3 regions of the Clostridium neuense genome follow, and region 1 is predicted to be linked to each of the others. Evidence: predicted binding sites of a transcription regulator. Region 1 holds the regulator's gene; each other region holds the start of a gene.
The links. Region 1 encodes NrdR, which represses ribonucleotide reductase genes. Its sites were predicted from a motif close to CACNANATNTNGTG; they were not measured.
Positions count from the first base shown of each region.

Region 2: a site for NrdR is predicted at 5,606-5,619, ahead of ACJDT4_RS10095 (vitamin B12-dependent ribonucleotide reductase). Genes of this name have one in related genera too.
Region 3: a site for NrdR is predicted at 5,054-5,067, ahead of nrdD (anaerobic ribonucleoside-triphosphate reductase). Genes of this name have one in related genera too.

Region 1 is NZ_JBJIAA010000004.1:131,082-139,345, reverse strand. Features, by position in the region: gene spoIIGA (sigma-E processing peptidase SpoIIGA) at 1-131, shown strand, start outside; gene sigE (RNA polymerase sporulation sigma factor SigE) at 145-852, shown strand; gene sigG (RNA polymerase sporulation sigma factor SigG) at 926-1,699, shown strand; gene ACJDT4_RS05830 (YlmC/YmxH family sporulation protein) at 1,971-2,222, shown strand; gene nrdR (transcriptional regulator NrdR) at 2,284-2,748, shown strand; gene pgeF (peptidoglycan editing factor PgeF) at 2,914-3,618, shown strand; gene ACJDT4_RS05815 (response regulator transcription factor) at 3,636-4,334, shown strand; gene pnpS (two-component system histidine kinase PnpS) at 4,336-6,036, shown strand; gene ACJDT4_RS05805 (methyl-accepting chemotaxis protein) at 6,196-8,264, shown strand, end outside.
Region 2 is NZ_JBJIAA010000007.1:162,423-170,686, reverse strand. Features, by position in the region: gene ACJDT4_RS10120 (SPFH domain-containing protein) at 306-1,250, opposite strand; gene ACJDT4_RS10115 (NfeD family protein) at 1,267-1,689, opposite strand; gene ACJDT4_RS10110 (NAD(+) synthase) at 1,912-3,825, shown strand; gene ACJDT4_RS10105 (hypothetical protein) at 4,009-4,419, opposite strand; gene ACJDT4_RS10100 (YaaR family protein) at 4,897-5,319, opposite strand; gene ACJDT4_RS10095 (vitamin B12-dependent ribonucleotide reductase) at 5,669-8,264, shown strand, end outside.
Region 3 is NZ_JBJIAA010000001.1:344,493-352,756, reverse strand. Features, by position in the region: gene ACJDT4_RS01550 (HD-GYP domain-containing protein) at 1-163, shown strand, start outside; gene pepT (peptidase T) at 244-1,470, shown strand; gene ACJDT4_RS01540 (alkaline phosphatase family protein) at 1,736-3,043, shown strand; gene ACJDT4_RS01535 (ACT domain-containing protein) at 3,174-3,443, shown strand; gene ACJDT4_RS01530 (PFL family protein) at 3,457-4,812, shown strand; gene nrdD (anaerobic ribonucleoside-triphosphate reductase) at 5,084-7,192, shown strand; gene nrdG (anaerobic ribonucleoside-triphosphate reductase activating protein) at 7,373-7,855, shown strand; gene ACJDT4_RS01515 (MBL fold metallo-hydrolase) at 7,924-8,264, opposite strand, start outside.

The DNA.
Region 1 (8,264 bases):
TTAAGCCAGCCTATATAAAAATATATGTTGGAAATAAAGCAGAAAATAAAGATATGGTTATAGCATTAAGTGATAATAAACTAAGTGAATATAATGAATATACAGCACTTCTGCCTAGAGGATGTATATGAATGGAGGGATTTTATGAGGCGATTATTAGTATTATTAAATAGGTTAATAAGTAAAATAAAATTATTTTCAGGTAAACTTTATTATATAGGTGGAAATGATGCTCTTCCTCCCCCATTATCAAAAGATGAAGAAGATGATTTAGTAAATAAATTAATTGAGGGAGATGAAAGTGTAAGATCAACTTTGATAGAACGAAATTTAAGGCTTGTAGTTTATATTGCCAGAAAATTTGAAAACACTGGGGTCGGAGTTGAAGATTTAATATCTGTAGGTACTATAGGGCTTATTAAAGCAGTAAATACATTTGACCCAAAGAAAAAAATTAAATTAGCTACATATGCATCAAGGTGTATAGAAAACGAAATTCTTATGTACCTTAGGAGAAACAGTAAGGTGAAATCAGAAATATCATTTTATGAACCTTTAAACGTAGATTGGGATGGAAATGAACTGCTTTTATCAGATATATTAGGCACAGATAATGATTGTGTATATAATTTTATTGAAGATGAAGTAGATAAACAACTTCTTGTGGTAGCTCTCCAAAAGTTAAACAATAGAGAAAAAGAGATAGTTGAATTAAGATATGGTCTTACAGGGTCTGGAGAAAAAACACAAAAAGAAGTTGCGGACATGCTAGGCATTTCCCAATCATATATTTCGAGACTTGAGAAAAGAATAATTAAACGTTTAAAACGAGAGATAAATAAAATGCTATAGTTTGTCTCTCGTATAAAATCAGCTTTCAAAGGGAATAATTTTAATGCTATTATTCCAAAGGGGCTGATATAAAGTGGTTATAAATAAGGTGGAAATATGTGGAGTTAATACATCAAAACTTCCAGTTTTAAAGGAAAAAGAAATGAGGGAGCTTTTGATAAGCATGAGAAATGGCAACGAAAGTTCAAGAGAGAAGTTTATTAAAGGAAATTTGAGATTAGTACTTAGTGTAATACAAAGATTTAATAATAGGGGCGAAAATGCTGATGATTTATTTCAGGTTGGATGTATAGGGCTTATAAAATCAATAGATAATTTTGATTTGAGCCAAAATGTAAAGTTTTCAACATATGCAGTTCCTATGATTATAGGTGAAATTAGAAGGTATTTAAGAGATAACAATTCAATAAGAGTAAGTAGATCTCTTAGGGATATTGCATATAGGGCTCTGCAGGTAAGAGATAAATTTGTAGCAAAAAATAATAAAGAACCAACTGTCTCTCAAATTGCAAAAGAACTTAAAGTGCCAAGAGAAGAGGTAATATTTGCACTAGATGCTATACAGGAACCTATGTCATTATATGAACCAATATACCATGATGATGGAGATGCAATATATGTTATGGATCAAATAAGTGATAATAAAAGTCACGATCAAAATTGGGTTCAGGATATATCCATTAAAGAAGCTATGAAAAAATTGAGTAGTAGAGAGAAAATGATACTTAATATGCGCTTTTTTGATGGCAGAACTCAAATGGAAGTTGCGGATGAAATAGGAATTTCCCAGGCTCAGGTATCAAGGCTTGAGAAAACGGCCCTCAAACATATGAGAAAATACGTTTAAAAATATATAGTGAAAATGCTTCCCGGCTTTAAACTAGCTAAAATATTTTTAATAGGGTTTAATTTTTACACAGAGTAGAAAGTATGGTGCTGGTGGATTTATCTTTTGTTTCACTTACTTAAATCATCCTTCACTGTACTTTTTACTCTGTTTGTACTCTTTATTCTAAATCAAATGTTAATTGGATAAACTTAGAATTTAAGGTTTTTAAATTCTAACAGACATTTAGAGTACATATAATATATAAAAGTAGTTTTTTGGAGGGAGCTATATGCATTCTTTGAACAATTTAAAATCAATGGAGCTTATAGATATAAACACTGGGACAAAGCTTGGATTTATAAAGGATTTAAAGGTAGATACCGATAATTATAAAGTTTTATCTTTAATAATTCCAAATTCTAAAAGTTCGCATTGGTTTTCAAAAAGCGACGATATAGAGATAGAATGGAACAAAATAAAAGTTATAGGAGTAGATGTAATACTTATAGATGGGGACAACTTATTTGAAAATAGGGATTGAATAGTGTGTTACATAAAGTGTATAATTATGTTAAAGTTTTATAACAAAGGACGTGAAAGTATTGAAATGTCCATTTTGCGGATATGATGAAAGTAAAGTAATAGACTCAAGATCAACAGAAGATAATATGGCTATAAGAAGAAGAAGAGAATGCCTTGGATGTTCTAAGAGGTATACTACATATGAAAAAGTTGAAGATATACCAATATTAGTTGTAAAGAAGGATTCTAGTAGAGAATTTTTTGATAAATCTAAAATAGTTAATGGACTAATAAAGTCTTGTGAAAAGAGACCAGTTTCAAGAAAACAAATTGAAGATATAGCTTCTGAGATTGAAAAAAATATAAGTAATCAAATGCTTACAGAAGTAAAATCAAATCTTATTGGAGAAATGGTTATGGATAAACTTAAAGATATTGATGAAATATCTTATGTTAGGTTTGCGTCTGTATACAGGCAATTTAAGGATGTAAACACTTTTATGAAAGAATTATCAAATTTGATTAATAAAAGATGTGAAGAATAATTTTGTTTAATATATAAATTGATAGATTAAAGCCTATCAATTTTTTTTGTTTATTTACTTTAAATAAATGATTATATTAAGATATTGTTAACTATGTTAAAATGTTGTTTGGATTAACACAAAAAAATAAAATATGCTAATATGTTATTGGGAGGATAATTATCTATGGGAATAAAAAATATAGGAAGTTATGAATTTATAGAAATAGAAGATGAAAATATACATTTGTATTTTTCAACTGCTAAAAATAATTTGAATTTTAATTTGAAGAGTGAAGAGGGCTTAGAAAATATCAATAACCTTAAAGGGTGGTTTGATTTGGACAATGTGGGTTATTTAAACCAAGTACATGGAGATTCTATTTACAGGTATGATGAAAAAGTTCATGATGGCGATGCCATAATTTCAAATAAAAAAAATATAGCAGTAGGGGTTTTTACTGCAGACTGTGTTCCTATTTTAATATATGATAGAGAAAAAGAAATTTTTGCGGCAGTTCACAGTGGTTGGAAAGGTACATTAAGCTGTATAGTTGAAAAAACAGTAATTAAAATGAAAGAAGAATTTGGGTGCGATACTAAGAAAATAGGTGCAGTTATCGGACCTCATAATATGGTATGCTGTTACGAGTTTGGATATGATGTTGCCAAAAAGTTTAGTGAAGTGCCAATATATAGGAATGAAAAAATATATTTAAATGGAAAGCTAAATTTACAAAGGTGTATAGAAAAGCAGCTTCAAAATGTTGAAGTGAAGAATATTAAAAGCTTAAATCAATGCACTAGCTGCAGCAAACGATATAAATTTCATTCTTATAGGAGAGATGGAAGTGTGGCCGGGAGGATGTTTTCTTTTATTTTTATTAAATAAAATTGGAGGTATATAGTATGGCTGGAGAAAAAATTTTAGTTGTAGATGATGAAGAACATATAGTTCAACTTATCACTTTTAACCTCGAAAAGAATGGCTATAAGGTAATAAGTGCGAGTAATGGAATTGATGGGATAAAAATGGCAAAGAGTGAATTACCTCAACTTGTACTTCTTGACCTCATGCTTCCAGAATTAGATGGATACGATGTATGTAGGGAGATAAGACGTGATAATAATATATCAAATATGCCTGTTATTATGATTACAGCAAAAAGTGAGGAACTTGATAAAATTTTAGGACTTGAACTTGGAGCTGATGACTACATTACAAAACCTTTTTCTGTAAGAGAGCTTGTAGCGAGAGTTAAAGCTGTTTTAAGAAGAACTAAAATAGAGTATAATGATAAAGTTTATAAGTTTAGTGACATATTAATTGATTTTCAAAAGCATGAGATTATTAAAAATGGTAAAAAAATAGAACTTACGTTAAAAGAATTTGAACTGCTTGAGGTTTTAATAAAGAATAAGGGCAGAGTCATGACAAGAGATTTTCTCCTTGATAAAATTTGGGGATATGAATATATAGGTGAAACGCGTACAGTTGATGTTCATATAAGACATTTGAGACAAAAGATTGAGCAAGATGACAAAAATCCTCAATATATAGAAACTATAAGAGGAATAGGTTATAGATTTAGTTTTGAGGGTGAGTAGGATGAGAAAAAAATTATTTTTATACAATATAGTTGTTCTTGTTTTTACTCTTTTTATTGTAACTGTTTTGTTTATGAAAATAGTAAACAAGGAATATGAGGAAAATTTAAAGCAGGATTTAAAAAGAAACAGCATTTTAGTTTCAAATTTATTGAGTTTTAAGCACAGTAAAGATGTAATTACTATACTGAAAAAAGAATTTAAAAACTGTGATTTTAGGATTACATATATAAATAGAGCTGGAGTAGTATTATATGATAATGATATAGACTATAAAAAGCTTGATAACCATAACAAAAGGGCAGAGGTAATTGAAGCAAGAAAAAGCGGAGAAGGTTATAGTATAAGGTATAGTAATTCTTTAAAAAAGAACATAATATATTATGCTTGTAGGGGGGATGATGGAAGCATAGTTAGAAGTGCTATGCAAATTTCCTATGTTAACAGCTTTAAGCATGTTTATTTAAAATACTATATAGCCGTTGTTGCATTAAGTGGTATTTTTGCTATGTTTTTATCGTTTAAATTGTCAAATAGAATTACAGCGCCAATAAAGGATTTAGAGTTTATAACTTCTGCTATAGCTAAGGGAGAACTTGAAGGAAGGGTTAGAATGTCTTCTAATGATGAAATAGGACATTTAGGAAAGACATTTAATCATATGGCAGACAAACTTCAAAGCACTATTATGGATTCTGTAGAAAAGCAAAATAAGCTTGAAGCTATTCTTGAAAGTATGGATAGTGGAGTCATAGCAGTAGATAGAAAAAACAATGTTATAATGATAAATCCTTATGCTGAAAGGATATTTGGACTCAAGAAGAACATAATAGGGCTAAAGCTTATAGATAATATAAGAAATTATGATCTTGAAAATATATTTAGAGAAAAGTCAAAAAAATATAAGGAACTTAAAATTACATGGCCAACAGAAAGAATTCTTAGGGTTAAAACTGCCGATATAATAAATGGATATGAATATATAGGCATTGTAGCTGTATTTCAAGATATTACTGATATAAAGAAGCTTGAAAATATGAGAACACAGTTTGTAGCAAATGTTTCTCATGAACTTAAAACTCCGCTTACTTCAATAAAAGGCTTTGCAGAAACTATAAGATATGTTGATGACGATAAAAAAAGAAATGAGTTTTTAGACATAATAGACAGCGAAGTAGATAGATTGACAAGACTTATAGGTGATATACTTGTACTCTCAGATATAGAAATAAATACGGAGATGAAAAAGGAGAAAATTAATGTAAAAGAGAGTATTAAAGAAGTTTATAATTTGCTTAAGGATACTGCTGCAAAGAAAAATATTGAAATTGAAACTAAGTGTGAAGAAGGACCTATGATAACAGGAGATATTGATAAATTTAAACAAATTGTTATTAATCTTGCGGATAACGCTATAAAGTATAGTGAAAGTAACGACAGGGTTTTTATTGGAAGTAAGTACGAGGACGGTAATTGTATTATATGGGTTGAAGATACAGGCGCTGGCATACCAAATAAGGATATACCAAGACTTTTTGAAACCTTTTATAGAGTTGATAAAGCACGTTCTAGAGCTAAAGGAGGAACAGGGCTTGGTTTAGCTATAGTAAAGCATATAGTTATGAATTTTAAGGGTACAATTAAAGTTGAGAGCGAACTTAATCGAGGAAGTAAGTTTATAGTAACTTTACCAATAGGATAAATATGAATAATGATTAAAATAAAGAGGATATTACACCCTCTTTATTTTTTTAACATAAAGATAACAATTTCTTATACAGCCTTAACACCGATTTAATAAAATTACATTAGGTAATTAAAAATATAAGTTTTTAATTCTATTAAGAAAAGGAGACTGTGTATGGAAGTTTCAACTGAAAAAGGCGCTTTAAAACGAATAAAATTAAAGAAGGATTCAATTGCATTAAGAATAATGATGGCAATTTCAATTTCAATTATAATTCTAATGCTTACAACAAACGTAATAATATACTATTTAACTTATCATAAGATTTATGACATGAGTACTAGCAATATCGGTATAGTTACTTCTGAGATGAGAAATAACTTTCAAAGCATGATGAAGGTTCAGATAAGCGACGTTGAAAACATGTCAAAGGATTTAGAACTTCAAAAATTTGCAGCAGAGGAGAATGAAACTTCAAGACAAGATATTTTAAGTAAAGAAAGTATCAATATAAATCTAATTAAAAATAAGTTTAATTTAAGTGTCATGAACAAGGAATATACTGAAAATGTATTTTTTACAGGCAAGGATGGTATAACAACTATATGTACGAATAGTAATTATGAGGGCTATGATAATTCACATTATGATTATGTAAAAGATGCTCTTAATGGAAAGTCCGAAGTGAGCTCTGTGTACACTTCTGTTATGAGCAGCAAACCAGTTATAACCTTTGTAAGTCCTGTAAAAGATGGAAATGGAAATACAATTGGTGTTATTGGTAAAACTATGCTTATAGATTATTTTTCTAAAAGATTTGATAATTTTAAATACATGGGAAAGGGTTATGTATGTATTGTTGATTCAAAAAACAACATAGTGTATCATCCGGAGAAGTATTACATAAATAAAAAAAATGAAATATACGAGATAAAAAAAGTGATTTTATCCAAAGAATTTTTTTTGAAAGAAAGTTCTTCTTTTATTCAATATAATTTTAAGGATAAAACATATATAGCAAATATAAAAAGTATACCGGAGCTTAAGTTGGGAATAATACTTACTGATGATAAAAATGAAATAAAGAACACCCCTAAAAAGCTTGAAATTATAATTTCAATTATTACTTTTATAGGAATTTTAATTGTAATACCAATAATTAATCTTATTATAGCTAGGCTTTTTAAACCTATGAATGTACTTATACAAAATACTAATCAAATTGCTGATGGAAATTTTAATATAAAAAACGAAATAGGGAGATTAGATGAAATAGGAAGACTTACAGGTTCCTTTAATAAAATGACATCAAATATAAAACAGCTTGTTGGAAATATAAAGTATGTTTCAGATGATATTGTTCATATTAATGACTCTGTAAAGGATTCTCAGCAGCTGGTAGTAAGTAAAATGAAAGTAATAGATAAAGATATTAAAATTGTTTCGGAAAATACAAATAACATATCTGATAATTTAGATAAGGGGTTTGAAGCATTTAATAACATAAAACTTAAAGTTGAAGGTATAAAACTTTTATCGGATGGAATGATTAATACTGCTCAAGGTATAAATGAAATCAATAATGATGGAATAAAAAATGTTAAAGAACTTATAGAAATGAGTACTGTTTCAGAAAAGAGTATGGAAGATGTACAAAATTCTTTTGAAGAATTAATAAAAAGTATAGATGATATAAAATACATTATTAATGTTGTAAATCAGATATCAGAAAAAACTCATATTTTAGGTATAAACGCAGCTGTTGAATCAGCAAGATTAGGTAATTCAGGCAATAGCTTTAGCGTAATTGCAGGTGAAATAAGAGAATTATCCAGTGGAATAGAGCTTCAGATGGAAAATGTAGAAATAATAATAAACAAAATTAAACTTAAAGTTAATGAGGTAGGGGAAAAAATACAATCTGTTAATAATTTATGCAGCAGAGAAATAAATGTAACTAAAAATACCGCTGATAACTATGAAAAAATATTTAAGCTTAATAATAAAATCACAGACAGCATAAGGTCTATAAATACAAATCTTGAAGTGGTAAACAATGAGAATCAAATTGTTGGAGATAAATTCGATAAAATAAACCATTCCTATGGACAGTTCATGATGCTTGTCAATGAAATTGAAGATGTAATAAGCAATCAATATTCTTTAATTAACAAAGTAGATATTTCACTTGAAAGCATGGATAATGTTATAGTCAAGCTAAATATAGGCATAAATAAATTTAA
Region 2 (8,264 bases), on a different contig from region 1:
CCTTGAATTGCCATGTGAGTGAAGTAACAATGCTGAAAGAACGATTTAAAAAAGTCCTAATAAATCCTAATTCAAAAATTGTAAAATACTTAGTATTTCAATTGTTTGAACATTTTTTCAGCGAGTAAACATGCACGAGGTTTGGGCTAATATATAGATGACTAATACGAGTTAAAGAAGGGTAAAGGGATTACATCCCAAACCCCGTATATGATTGTTATACTTCTATACCTCAAGCAAGTACTCGCTTAAAATTAACACTTAGATTTATAGGATTTTTTTAAAGTGACAAGACATTGTTATTGTTACTTTGCATCCTTCTTTAAAAGTTCTCCTATTGCTGCTATACTACCAAAAGATGATAATGTTTCATTTGGAAGTATAAGTTTATTAGCTGGATTCTTAGCCATCTCTTTAAGTGCTTCAACTTGCTTTAATGCTATAACTGTTTCATTAGTTCCAGATCCTATTATAGACTTATTAACAATTTCTATTGCTCCTGCTTCCGCTTCTGCTATTTTTTGTATTGCTTTAGCCTTACCTTCTGCTTCAAGAAGTTGTGATTCTCTAAGACCTTCTGCACGTTTTATATTTGATTGTTTTTCTGCTTCAGCTTGAAGTATCTTTGCCTGCTTTTCTCCCTCAGCTCTTGCTATATCTGACTGCTTTTGACCTTCAGCCTGAAGTATAGTAGCTCTCTTATCTCTTTCTGCTCTCATTTGTTTTTCCATTGCCTGCTGTATTTCTGCTGGTGGAATTATATTCTTTATTTCAACAGATAATATTTTTATTCCATATGCATCCGTAATCTCATCAACCACCTGTAATAATTCTTGATTTATCTTATCTCTTCCTGACAAAACTTCATCAAGAGTCATGTTACCAACTATATTTCTCATGTTTGTTATAGTAGAATATATAATACCTGATTTATAGCTTTCTATGTTATATACAGCATCTCTCGCATTCATTACCTTATAAAATATAACATTATCTATAGATATTTTAACATTATCCTTTGTTATAACACTTTGAGGTTCAATATCTAGTATTTGTTGCTTTGTGGAAACCTTAGCTCTTACAAAATCAACAAAAGGAATCATGAAATTCCATCCTGGTTGAAGGCTCCTATGGTATTGTCCTAACCTTTCAACTATAAAAACATATCCAGTAGTAACTACCTTTAAACAACTTAAAATAATTAATAATACAATTAGTACAATGGCCACTAATACTATATTTCCTATCATTTTAACATCTCCCTTTTTATTTAGTTATTAAAAGCTTATTTCCTTTAATGCCAGTGATTATAAATTTTTCTCCTTTTTTTATTGGATGTCCAATATTTTGAGCTGTCCAATAAACTCCACCAACCATTATTTTTGAAACATCCTCTATATTATTTTCGGCAATCAACTCCTTTCCTATATACTTTTCTTCCATAAGAGGAGTCCTTTTTACAGTACCTTTTATAAGTTTTTTTGCCATAGGATATCCAAAGACTAAGCAAACAATGCTTATTATGGCAAAAACAATTACTTGAGTGATTGCATTTCCACCTAATAAATAAGTTACAATTGCTCCAGCAGCACCTATTGAAAACCATACAAATAAAAAACCACTTGTAACTATATCAATAAAAATCATAATTACAAAAATAAGTATCCATATTTTTAGAATAGTATCCATTATTATTCCCCCTCTCAATATTTATAATTTACACCAATAATCAGAATTAATAAAGTTTTATTTTTAACCTATAAAGCAGTATTGTTTAACCTTTAAAGTGATTTTTTGAACTCAATCTTCACTTTTCGTTAATTTTCACATTATTTGCAGTTATTAAAGTTCCTATATATATTATTATTCGTGATATAATAATATTATATTATTGATTAAGGAGTGACTATAATGATAAACACATATATAAAAGCATCTGCCGCCTGCCCTAAAACAAATGTGGCAGATATAAACTTTAACATAGAAAACATAAAAAAATGTATAGATAAGGCTGAAGCCGAACATTCAAAAATAGTAGTTTTTCCTGAACTTTCTGTAACTTCATACACTTGTGGAGATTTATTTGAACAGGATATTTTAATAAAAAAATCTATACATGCAATTAATGAATTAGAAAAATACATATTAAACCTTGACATACTTGTAATTGTAGGAGCTCCTCTGTTATATGATTACTGCCTATACAACTGCGCATACGTACTTTTCAAAGGAAAAATACTTGGAATTGTTCCCAAAAACTATATACCAAACTATTCAGAGTTTTACGAAAAAAGGTGGTTTACAGAAGGCTTTAATATCAAGAGCAAAGTTGTAAACCTTGACTTTGAAAAAAATATCCCCTTTGGAAGTAATCTAATATTTAAATGTGGAGACTTAAAGCTTGGAATAGAAGTATGTGAAGATCTGTGGGTTACAATACCTCCAAGCAGTTATTTAAGCCTACTTGGTGCAAATGTTATTGTCAATCTTTCCGCTTCAAATGAAATAGTAAGCAAGTCCGATTATAGAAAACATCTTGTAGAAAACCAAAGTGCAAGATGCATGTGTGCTTATTTGTATGCATCTTCTGGAGTTTTTGAATCAAGCACAGATTTAGTTTTCAGCGGTCATCTTATTATAACAGAAAATGGAACTCTCCTCAAAGAAAATAAAAGATTTCAAAGAGATAATGAAGTTATTACCTCTATCATAGATATGGAAAGACTAACCAGTGAACGTCTAAAAAATATAAGCTTTAGAGATAGTATAAGATTGTGCCCTTACGAAGCTCAAATAATAGAATTTAAATACTCAAATAACGATATGGGCAATTTTGATAGGTTCATTGATTCCCATCCATTTGTTCCTTCAAATGAAGAAGAGCGAGACTTAAGATGCAAGGAGATTTTTAATATTCAGACCGCAGGACTTGGCAAAAGATTTAGTCACACTAGACTCAATAAAGCAGTAATAGGCATATCTGGAGGCCTAGATTCAACTCTTGCCCTTCTTGTAATAGTTAAAACCTTTGACATGCTAAAAATTGATAGAAAAAATATAATAACTGTTACTATGCCAGGCTTTGGAACTACAGACAGAACCTATAACAATGCTGTAAATCTATGCAAAAACTTAGGCACTGAACTTAGAGAAATAGATATAGTCCCCGCTTGCCTTGTTCATTTTAAGGATATAAGCCATGCAGCTGAAATTCATGATGTAACCTATGAAAATGTTCAGGCTAGAGAAAGAACTCAGATTCTAATGGATATAGCAAATAAAGAAGGAGGACTTGTAATTGGAACTGGTGATTTATCTGAACTTGCACTTGGATGGTGTACATACAATGGAGACCACATGTCAATGTATGCTGTAAACTGCTCTATACCTAAAACTCTTGTTAGATACCTTGTAAAATATGTAGCTCAAAAGGAAGTAGATAAAAAAACCTCTGAAATACTTATTGACATACTTGATACTCCTGTGAGTCCTGAACTATTGCCAAAGGATAAGGCTGGAAATATAACACAAAAAACAGAAGATATTGTTGGACCTTATGAGCTTCATGATTTCTTTTTATACTATTTCATAAAACAAGGTTCCACACCAGAGAAAATACTATTTATAGCAAAACAAGCTTTTAAGAACACTTATGATGAGAAGACTATAGAAAAATGGCTCAATCAATTTATAAAAAGATTTTTCACACAGCAATTTAAACGTTCTGCCATTCCTGATGGTCCAAAAGTTGGAAGCATAAGCCTTTCCCCAAGAGGAGACTGGAGAATGCCATCTGATGCATCTTACAATAGCTGGACTAACTAAAAAACAGTGACAAAGGACAAGTGACAAGTTAAGGTGAGTTTTTCTCCACTTCGCTGCGAAAAACTTTCAAACTTAATTTGAACTTCATTTTCCCTCAGGAAAATGTATAATAAGTTGTATGATTTTCGGTAGTGAGTGAGTGTACGAGCAAGCGGAAGAAAATCATCCTTAACTTGCCACCTGTCACTTGTCACTGTTTTTATGTTGTTCTTCTTCATATTTCACAACAAACCTACTATTAGGTAAGTAATGTAATTCATATTTATTTTTTTGTATAGGTTTAAATTTCCATGGATTGTATTGATATTCTTTACCATCTAAAACAAATATATTTACCTTTCCTGTTAGATAAGTCTTTTCAACCGTTCCCTTATGAACTAGTAAATCTTCATTTAAAGCATACTTTATATCCTTAATTTTAGGAATTGTAACATCATAAAAAAAACATGTTGCTAGTGGTATTAAAATAATTATTAATATTAGATACCCTTTTTTCTTATCCTTTATAACTACTTTTAAACCTATTATTATTTTGTAAATACAAAAAATATAAAAAATCAATTCAAAAATTAAAGTTCCGTAAAAATATCCCATTAAAATTCATTTCTTTGTTTTTAGCATTATTAAATTTTGTATATGTTTACCACAATTTTTCATGGAGAAGCGTATTGTATAAAGTACATAACATTTTATTCATCAATCACATAGCCTTATGCCCAAGTTCCAATATATGTGTTTTCCTTGTTCTACCGTCAAATGAAGTAAGTACATCTCAGCATATTAAATAAAATTAATGGTAATAAATATATAGTACAAAAATTCACGTCCAAAATTCCGTAGGCACGGAGGAATTTTTTCCTTGCACTACCGTGGGAGCGAAGTAACAATGCTGAAAGAACAGTTTAAAAAAATTCTAATAAATCTTGGTAAAAAAATCATAAAATACTTAGATATTTCAATCTGTCTGAGCGTTTTCACAGCGAGTTATTGAAATATCTTAGGATTTTATGATTTTTTTACCTTAGATTTATAGGATTTTTTTAATGCGACGAAGCATTGCTACTTCGCTATTTATTTATACATATCTACTATTAGTCCCGTGATATCATCTATGGTACTAGCTACATTTAGCTTTTCTCTCTCTTCACTCATTATTTGCTCAGTTAGTTCTTCTAACTTTTTATCAACAGTTTCTACTGTAATAAAATACTGTGTCTGCCAAAAACTTATGTCCTTTTTTACCGAATACATATAGTTTAAAACAGATTGAAGGTATTCCTTTATAAGATTTTTGTATGCATTTACATCTACAAAACACTTTGTTATTGCAAGTCTGTTGCCTTTTTTCTTTATATCCTCTTGCATTTGTTTAAGCTGCTCTTCAGATTTTTTTTGCTGTGCAAAATTAAAACTTCTCGAAAAATCCTTTTTAGTTGTAATTGTTTTGTTCTCTTTTTTAACACTTGTATTTCTACGTATACCTGAAATCTCCATAAATTCCCCTCCGTTTATACTTGTACATATTGAAACGAGCTCAACTAACACTTTAAGATGTATAAAATAAATTTTAGAGAAGCCTCATTCATACATACTTCGAATACATATTCTATATAAACATTATCACTAATAAATATATTATATCATTTTATATTACTAAAAATATATATTAAATTTAACTTAATAAAGTTTATGGTACTAAAACATATATAATCTTAACCTTTTTTAACTTAAAGCTAAAATACAACAGTTGAAAGAATTAAAATTTTAATTTATAATTTTATACAATATATAGTATGTTTTTGTCCATATAATACTACATATAGTTTTTATTGGAGGTTTATACATGAATATTAGTGATACTCTTTTCAAAAGATTTTATACTAAGGAACTTGAAAATAATAAAAGTGAAACTGTATATGATTTATTTCAATGGAAAAAAGTAAATGTACTTATGAAAGATCAAAAAACAGGTAAAATTCTAATTGATATGAAAGGTCTAGAATTTCCCGAAAATTATTCTCAAAATGCATGTGATATAATTGCTTCTAAATATTTTAGAAAAGCTGGAATTCCAAATGAATGTGGATATGAAAATAGTCTAAAAATGGTTGCTCATAGATTAGTATCCTTTTGGTGCGAATCACTAAAAGATGAAAAACTTATAGAAAATGAACATGATGAGCAAATTGTCTATGATGAACTTGTTTATGCCTTTTTAAATCAAATGTATGCACCTAATTCACCGCAGTGGTTCAATACAGGTCTTTCACTCATATATGGCATAAATGGAAATCCTCAAGGTAATTTTTATTATGATCCTAAGCAGAAAAAAGTTGTATTAAGCAAAGACGCTTTTTCAAGAACTCAAGCTTCTGCCTGTTTTATAATTTCTATACAAGATAAGCTTCTTGGCGATCATTCTATATCTCAACAATATGTTACAGAAACTAAACTATTTAAAGGTGGTTCAGGTACTGGTACAAATTTCTCGCCAATAAGAGCCAAAGGAGAAAAACTTTCAGGAGGAGGTTTTTCTTCAGGCTTAATGAGTTTTTTAAAAGGTCTGGATAGGAATGCAGGTGCAATAAAATCAGGCGGAACAACAAGACGTGCTGCAAAAATGCTCTGTTTAAATGTTGACCATCCTGAAATTATAGATTATATAACCTGGAAAGCCAAAGAGGAAGATAAAGTTAAAGCCCTTGGGAAAATGGGATATGATGCTAGCTTTGAAGGTGAAGCCTATGAAACAGTATCAGGACAAAACGGTAACAATTCTGTGATGTTTTCCAATGAATTTATGAAAAAAGTATGTAATTTAGATAAAAAACCAGATAGTAAAATTGAACTTAAAGGACGTGTAGATCCTTCCGTAAACAAGCTTGAAAAAGTAAGTGATATATGGGAAGCCTTTACAAAATCAGCTTGGAGATGTGCCGATCCAGCTCCTCTTTTTTCAGATAGATTAAATGCTTGGCACACATGCCCTTGCGGTGAGGATGGAATTCATAATGCTTCATATAATAAAATTAATTCCACTAATCCATGCGGTGAATATGCATTTTTAGACGATACTTCCTGTAATCTTGCTTCAATAAATTTATGTAAATTCTATAATGAAGAAAACAAAACCTTTGATGTTGAAGGCTATAAACATGTAATTGGATTAGTACAACTTATTTTAGAAGCCTCTATTAACTGGGGGCACTTTCCAACTGAAGATGTTGCAAGAAGAACCTATATGTTTAGGACAACAGGACTTGGTGTATCAAATTTAGCAGCACTACTTATGATAATGGGCTATGCTTATGATTCTAATGAAGGAAGAACCATCGCTTCAAGCTTAATAGGAATTCTTACAGGGTACTCTTATTATATTTCTTCGCTAATGGCAAAAAAAATTCATCCTTTTGAAAAATACGATATAAATAAGAAATATATGCTAAAAGTAATTAGAAATCATGCTAGAGCTGCTGGAGCTTTAGAAACACCTTTTGAAGATATTGACTATGAGCCTATAAAAGTTAATCATGAAATACTTAAAAATGAGAAACTTGAATATATAAGTTCTTCACTTAAAGAAATTTGGAATTCTACTGTAATTTCTGGTGAAAAATTCGGCTATAGAAACGCACAAGTTTCCGTAATAGCACCAACAGGAACAATTTCCTTTGCAATGGATTGCGCTTCAACCTCTATAGAACCATTTTTTAGTCATGTTATATATAAAAAATTATCCGGCGGTGGATACATGACAATTATAAACCCATTAATTAAAAAAACTCTTAAAAACCTTGGATATACAGACAACGAAATAAATGATATATCAGATTATATACTAAGAAAAAAAACTGTTCACGATAAAAATGGCTTTGAATATGAAACCATTGCTGATGGGAAAATAGAAGGAGCACCTCACATAAAGGCTAAAGATTTGCCAATTTTTGATACCGCAAATAAATGTGGCACAGGTGAAAGATATATTGCTCCAATGGGTCATGTTTTAATGGTTGCTTCAATTGTACCATTAATATCAGGCTCAGTATCTAAAACTGTAAATCTACCTAAAACTGCCTCTGTTAATGATTTTAAAAATGTAATTTTGGAATCCTGGAAGCTTGGCATAAAAGGAATAACGCTTTACAGAGATTCTTCTAAAGAAAGTCAGCCTTTAAACACAAGTTTATCAGAAAATGAAAACGTAAAATTAGAAGACATGACTTATAAAGAACTTATAACCAAAATAAAAGCACTAGAAAAGCCATTTATAAAATATGCACAAAGAAAAAAACCAATAGGTATAAGGTATGGGACTACGCACCCGGCACAAATTGAAGATGTTAAAATATACACTACTGTAAATAGAAATGAAAGTGGTGAAATTTCTGAAATATATATAACTACAGATAGAGAAGGCACTATAATAATGGGACTTTTAA
Region 3 (8,264 bases), on a different contig from region 1:
ACTTTCAAACGGAGTAGAAGGATATGTTGTAAGGCAAAATAAGACTTTTCCTGACAGACCCGTAATAAGAGTTACTTATGATACTGCAACAAGGCAGCCTATATCGCCTTATGAAGTTGATTTGATGAGCAATTGGAATGTGGTTGTTGAAGAAGTTATTTAAATTGGTATTGAGTATAGAGCATATATGTTCTATACTCTTTTTATAGAATGTATAATATATTAAGGAAAGAAGGTATATAAATGTCAGAAGTAGTAGATAGATTTCTTGAATATATAAAGTTTGACACTAAATCTGATGAGGATTCAAATTCAGTACCTAGTACTGATAAGCAATTGGTATTGGCTAAGAAATTAGTAGCTGATTTAAAAAGCATAGGACTTTCAAATGCTGAGGTTGATAGTAATGGTTATGTTATGGCATCGCTTCCAGCTAACATGGATAAAAAGGTACCTGAAATAGGATTTATATCTCATCTGGATACCAGTCCTGAAATCAGCGGTAAGGATGTAAAGCCTCAAATAATTGATAACTATGATGGAAAAGATATTATACTTAATAAAGAAAAAAATGTAGTTTTATCGCCTAATGAGTTTCCAGATCTTTTAAAATATAAGGGTGAAACTATAATAACAACAGATGGAACAACTCTTTTAGGTGCAGACGATAAAGCTGGAATATCAGAAATAATGTCCGCAGTAAGTTATCTTACTAAGCACAATGAAATAAAGCATGGAACAGTTCATGTGGCCTTTACTCCAGATGAGGAGATTGGTCGTGGAGCGGACTATTTTGATGTGAAAAAGTTTGGTGCTGAGGTTGCTTATACAGTAGATGGTGGTGCTATAGGTGAGCTTGAGTATGAAAATTTTAATGCTGCAAGTGCAAAAGTTATTATAAGGGGTAGAAGTGTTCATCCTGGAGATGCTAAAAATAAAATGATAAATGCTGTTGAAGTAGCAGCTGAGTTTATGAGCTTACTTCCTAAAAGTGAAACTCCTGAACATACTGAAAAATATGAGGGATTTTATCATGCATACAGCATAAAAGGCGGCGTTGAAGATGCTGAAATACAATATATAATAAGGGATTTTGATAAAGAAAGCTTTGAAAATAGAAAAAAATTAATTACTGACACTGCAAACTTTATAAATAACAAATATGGAAGAGAAATTGTAATGGTTGAATTAAAAGACCAATATTACAACATGAAGGAAAAGATAGAGCCTGTTAAACATGTTGTTGATATAGCTTATAAAGCTATGGAGGACCTAGGAATAGTACCTATTGTAAATCCTATAAGAGGTGGTACAGATGGTGCCAGACTTTCGTTTATGGGACTTCCAACGCCTAATATGTTTACAGGTGGAATGAATTTTCATGGTAAATATGAATGTATTCCTACCTTTGCTATGGAAAAAGCTGTTGAAGTTATACTTAAGATAATAGAACTTTATTCTGAAAAATAATAAACGAAAGGTTATTACCTTCAGCTTATGCGAAGCTATAGTATTTAATGTTTAGAAATACTTTGCTTCGCATTATTTTTAACAATTATATAATACGTTTATAATAATAGAGTAGTAGTATTAATGATGTATTTAATAGGTAGTGAGAATTATAGAGGTTTTAATATGGTGCTGTGTTAAAGAATTGTGTTGATATCTTTTATGCATAATTTTTTCAACACAATTCTTTAACACAGCGCTATGCTTAGAATCGGAGGTGGAAAGCATGAAAAATAAAGCTAAGCATCTTGTAGTAATATCTATAGATTCACTTAATTCGCAGGATTTAGGTAGGATAATAAATTTATCAGGATTTTCCAAGATAATAAAAAATGGCTCCTATGCAAAAGAAGTTGTAGGGATATATCCTTCATTAACTTATCCCTCGCATACATCAATAATAACTGGAGTATATCCAGATAAGCATGGTTTATTTACTAATGAAATAATGCAACCGGGTATAAAAAGACAGGATTGGTATTGGTATAAAAAATATATAAAAGTTCCAACCTTATGTGATATAGCTAAAGAAGCTAACATGAAAATTGCAAATGTATTTTGGCCGGTAATGGGAGGAGCTAAAATAGATTATAATTGCCCAGAGATATGGACAGTAAGACCTAAAGAAAGCCAGATATTTAAATCCTTAAGGGCAGGATCTCCTATCTTTCTTTTTAATATATTTAGAAAGTTTGGCAAAATGTTAAAGGGTATAGAAGAGCCACAGCTTGATGATTTTTCCACTGAATCCATAGCATATGTAATAAAAAACAAAAAGCCAAATCTGGTCCTTTTACATTTGAACGAAGTTGATCATACAAGACATAAGCTTGGTTTTAATGCATCTGAACTTGATGAAGTGTTTTTTAGAATGAATGATAGAATAAATAAAATTATAAATGCAGTTAAAGAAGCTGATATATATAAGGACACTGCCTTTGTGATATTAGGAGATCATGGATTTTCTGATGTGGATTATAGAATATGCATTAATACGGAATTTGTGAGAAGAGGACTTATAACTTTAGATAAAAATGGAGATATTAAAGGATGGAAGGCATATTTGAATTATTGTGATGGATCTGCACAGATAAAAGTAAAGGATAGGAATTCATCTAAGATTGTAGAAAATATATTTATGGAACTTAAGAATTTAAAACCATGTCCAATAAGAAAAGTATACACAAAGGAAGAAGTTGAAAGAGAAAAAAGAATTACAGGAGATTTCGATTTTATGATAGAAGCGAATGATGGCTACTATTTTGACAATGATTGGAAGGCTCCAAAGGTCATAAATGAAATAGTAAAATCAAGATCCAGAATTAATGAACAGGATTACTTTGTAGCTACTCATGGATATGATCCTCTTAAGACTAATTATAGAACATTTTTTGCAGCAGCAGGACCTTCAATAAAAAGTGGATTTTCTTTGCCAGAAATAAAACTTGTGGATGAAGGGCCCACTATGGCCAAAATGCTTGGATTAAATATGGAAAATGTCGATGGAAGGGTAATTGAAGAAATATTTACATAAATAAATTTGAATAAAATCTCCTATTAGTACGCAATTTGTATTATAATTATATATGTGTGTTATACGGATTAACAAGTGTTTGTCCAGTAAAGAATATATTTGCTATAGAAAAAAGAGGAGGGCTAAATTCATGAAAGCTGTTGTAACAGTTATAGGTAAAGATAAAGTGGGGATTATTGCGGGGGTAAGCTCAATTTTAGCAGGAATTGATGTTAATATTTTAGACATAAGTCAAACGATAATGCAGGAGTATTTTACCATGATAATGCTTGTAGATACTTCCTTTTCAAGTATTTCATTTGAAGAAATAAAAGAGAAACTTGATGAAGCAGGTAAAGAACTTGGAGTTTCAATAAAAATACAAAATGAAGGTATATTCAATTCAATGAATAGAGTATAAAGGAGAATTTCAGATGAATACTAGTGAAATAATGAATACCATAAAAATGATTGGTGAGCAGAAGCTAGATATACGTACCATAACCATGGGAATATCCTTAAGGGATTGCTGCAGCTTTAATGGGGAAGAATCTAGAAAAAGAATATATGATAAAATAACAAAATATGCTGAAAATCTAGTAAAAGTTGGTGAAGAGATAGAGAGGGACTATGGAATTCCTATAATAAATAAAAGAATTTCAGTTACACCTATTGCTATGATAGCTGAATCTTCAGATGATACAGATTATGTTGAGTATGCAAAAACTCTTGATAGAGCAGCAAAGAATGTTGGAGTTGACCTTATTGGAGGATTTTCAGCTCTTGTTCATAAAGGATGTACTAAAGGCGATAAAATTTTGATGAACTGTATTCCAGAAGCACTTCACAGTACAGATATAGTTTGCAGTTCTGTAAATGTGGGAAGCAGTAAAACAGGAATAAATATGAATGCAGTAAAAGAGATGGGACAAATTATAAGGCGAACTGCAGAAATGAGTGCAGACACAAACGGAATGGACTGCATGAAGCTTGTTGTATTTGCAAATGCCATAGAAGATAATCCATTTATGGCAGGAGCTTTTCATGGTGTTGGAGAGGCTGAGTGTATAATTAACGTTGGAGTTAGTGGACCAGGTACAGTTAAGGCAGCTCTTGAGACAGTAAAAGGCGAAAGTTTTGATGTTGTTGCTGAAACTATAAAGAAAACTGCGTTTAGAATAACAAGAGCAGGTCAGCTTGTTGCAAGAGAAGCTTCAAGAAGACTTAATGTCCCTTTTGGTATAGTTGATTTATCATTAGCACCTACACCGGCAGTTGGTGATAGTGTAGCAAGAATATTAGAAGAAATGGGAGTTGAAGCTTGTGGTGCACCAGGAACTACTGCAGCATTGGCAATGTTAAATGATGCTGTTAAAAAAGGTGGAATAATGGCAGCAGCACATGTTGGAGGATTGAGCGGTGCTTTTATACCTGTAAGTGAAGATGAAGGTATGATAGCTGCAGTTGAAAGCGGAGCACTTAATCTTGAAAAGCTCGAAGCTATGACTTGTGTATGTTCAGTTGGACTTGATATGATAGCAATACCAGGAGATACTCCAGCCGAAACAATTTCAGGTATAATAGCTGATGAAGCGGCTATAGGAGTTATTAACAATAAAACTACGGCAGTACGTGTAATCCCTGCAATTGGTTTAGGTGTTGGAGATAGCGTTGAGTTTGGTGGTCTATTTGGAAGAGCACCCGTTATGCCAGTAAGCAAGTTTTCATCAGCAGATTTTATAAATAGGGGTGGAAGAATTCCTTCACCTATACACAGCTTCAAAAACTAACAATAGAAATGTTTTCCGCATTATGGAAAACATTTTTTTTTTAATCTCATTGAAAATTTGGTTTACAATTAGTTATGTAAGTAATATCAATAGATTTATCGAATAGATTTAAATATCAAGTTAGCTTTAGGCATAAAAAAACGAAAGAAATAAAGAGAATGAATAATAAAAAAGTATATCTTATAAAATAGATATATTTGAAAATTGATATAAAAAATTTTCTCATGTATAATATGCTAAGTACAAGATATTGTGTTATGGAGGGAATTTCATGCTAAATGTAGTAAAACGTGATGGAAGAGAAGTAAAATTTGATTCCAATAAAATTTCAAATGCTATAAAAGGTGCATCGGATGAAATAGGTTTTAATATAAAAGAAAGTGATATACTTAATTTAACAGAACAAGTTATAGGTGAGCTAGAAGGAAAACATATTAATAAAATATCAGTAGAAGAAGTACAAAATCTAGTGCAGGATATATTATTTGAAAATGAATACAGAGAAATAGGTTTAGCTTACTGTAATTATAGAAACGAAAGAACAAAAGTAAGAGATATAAAGTCTGACTTAATGAAAGCTATAGAAAAAATTGGGGTTGAAACAGATAGAGATAATGCTAATGTAGGAAATAATTTTAGTTCAAAGCTTTTAAGAATAGCAAGCGAATCAAACAAGTGGCATAATCTTGCTGTAATGCCTAAAAAGATTTCAAAAGCACATGAAAATGGAGACATCTATCTTCATGATTTAGACAGTTATAATCTTACTACAAACTGTTTACATATACCTACAAAGGAAGTTTTAACGAGAGGATTTAATACAGGCTATGGATATATAAGAAAGCCTAAAAGAATAGAATCTGCTGCAGAATTATCATGTATACTGCTCCAATCAACACAAAATGATATGTTTGGAGGACAATCTCATCCTGACTTTGATAATGACATGGCAGAGTTTATTGAGCCAACAAGAGCTGATATCAGAAAAGAACTTAAGGAATTTGGAATAGAAGAAGAAAAAATAGAACAAATAACTGAAAGAAAGCTTATAAGAGCACTTGAACAGGCAATGCAGGGTATCGTATATAATCTTAATACTATGCATTCTAGAGCTGGTTCGCAAGTTCCATTTTCATCTATTAACCTTGGAATTCCTAAAACAAAAGATGCAGCACTTGTTTGTGAAGTTTTTCTTAAGGAATATGAAAAGGGACTTGGTAGAGGAGAGCAACCTATCTTCCCTAACATAATATTTAGAGTAAAAAAGGGAGTAAATAGAGAAAAAGAAGATCCATACTATTACCTTTATGAACTCGCATGTAGAGTAGCCGCTAAGAGAATGAATCCTACATTTATGAATATTGATGCTGATTTTAATAAAAAGTATTATGATAAAGGTTATTTGCCAGCTACAATGGGATGTAGAACATACTTAATGTCAAATGTAAATGGAGAACCTGGAGTTAAGGGAAGAGGAAACATAGCACCAACAACTATAAATTTGCCAAGAATAGCAATAGTAGCAAAGAAGGACGTAGATAGATTTTTCTCTATTTTAGATTCAAGACTTGTAATAGCTAAGGAAAGCCTTTTAAATAGATATAGCGTATTAAAGAAACTTAGAGTTAAGGATTTACCATTTGTAGCAGGACAAGGACTTATGAAGGGCGCAGAAGGATTAAAGCCAGAAGATTCAATAGATCCTATATTAAAACAAGGAACGTGGGCAATAGGATTTATAGGACTTGCAGAAGCACTTGTTGCACTTATAGGACATCATCATGGAGAAAATGAAGAGGCAAGAGAACTTGGCTATAAGATAGTTGAGTACATAAGAAAATATACAGATAGACTTATAGAGGAAACTCATCTTAACTGGAGTTGTTATGCTACACCAGCAGAAGGTTTGTCTGGAAAGTTTATAGTAAAGGATAAGGCAATTTTTGGTGAAATACCGGGAGTAACAGATAAGGATTATTACTCAAATAGCTATCATATTCCAGTAGGATATAATATATCAATAAAAGAAAAAATAAATATAGAAGCTCCATATCACGCTTTATGTAATGGTGGACATATATCATACATTGAACTTGATGATTACCCTGATGCTCAAACTGTAATGGATATTATAAATTATGCTTATAGTAATACAAATATAAGTTACATGGGAATAAACTTCCACATAAGATATTGCAGACATTGCGGAACATATTTAAGTACTTCCGATACTAAATGCCCAACATGTGGTGATACAGATATACAAGGAATTTCTAGAGTTACAGGTTATTTAAGTTTAGATGAAAGATTTGGAGCAGGAAAGTCAGCAGAAAGAGCTGATAGAATATCACAGGCCAGCGGAAAACACGTTTACGAATAGGTTACATGAAAGCTTAAAATGAGAAATACTATTGTTTTACAAGTAATAATTTGAATACTTTAATCAGTTGACAATTGACAGAGGAAAATCTTATAACTAACAACTGTAAACTAATAACTATTAACCTCTAACTGTCTAATATCAATTGTCCACTGTTAACTGTAATAGTGGGGTGATTAAGTGAAATTGCAGGTAGCTGGTTTTTTGGACAACTCTCTTGTCAATGGAGAAGGACTTAGAAGTGTGCTTTTCGTATCGGGTTGTAATAGAAGATGCCCAGAATGCCAGAATGAAGCAATGCAGGATTTTTCATATGGTGATAAAGTTGATAGTAGTGATGTTTTAGATAGAATTAAAAGCAACATGCCGTTAATTAAAGGGGTTACATTTTCAGGAGGAGACCCATTCGAACAAGCAAAGCCACTTATAGACCTTGCTAAAGAAATAAAAAAACTAGAACTTAATATATGGTGCTATACAGGATATACCTATGAAGAAATTGCAACAGGAAATGACGAATACAAAAAAGAGCTTTTAAAATACTTAGATGTACTGGTAGATGGACCGTTTAAGATGGAGCTCATGGAAAATGCGCCTAAGTATGCGGGATCAAGCAACCAAAGGGTATTAAGACTTAAAGACGGAAAAATAAAGAACCAGTGATAAGTAACAAAGGACAGGTGACAAGTTAAGGTGAGTTTTTCTCCGCAACTTGTCACCTGTCACTGTTTTTAAATGGTTGGTATTAATACTCTATTAGTTCCACTTAAATTTTCTTCAATAATTAATTTACTTTCGTGAAGTTTTTCTGCATTCTTCATACTAAGAATGAATTTATCAATACCATCTATAGGAAGTGAAATCAATGGCGTTTTGTAGTGCATAGGTACTACAATTTTGCTATTTATTTTCCTGCATAGTTTTGCAGCCTCATCGCCATCTATGGTAAAGTTACCACCAACAGGAATCAAAAGCACGTCTATATTTCCAAGTGAATTAATCTCATCTTCTGATAGAACATAGCCTAAATCTCCAAGGTGGCAAATTTTTATGTTATTTATTTTAAAAGTGA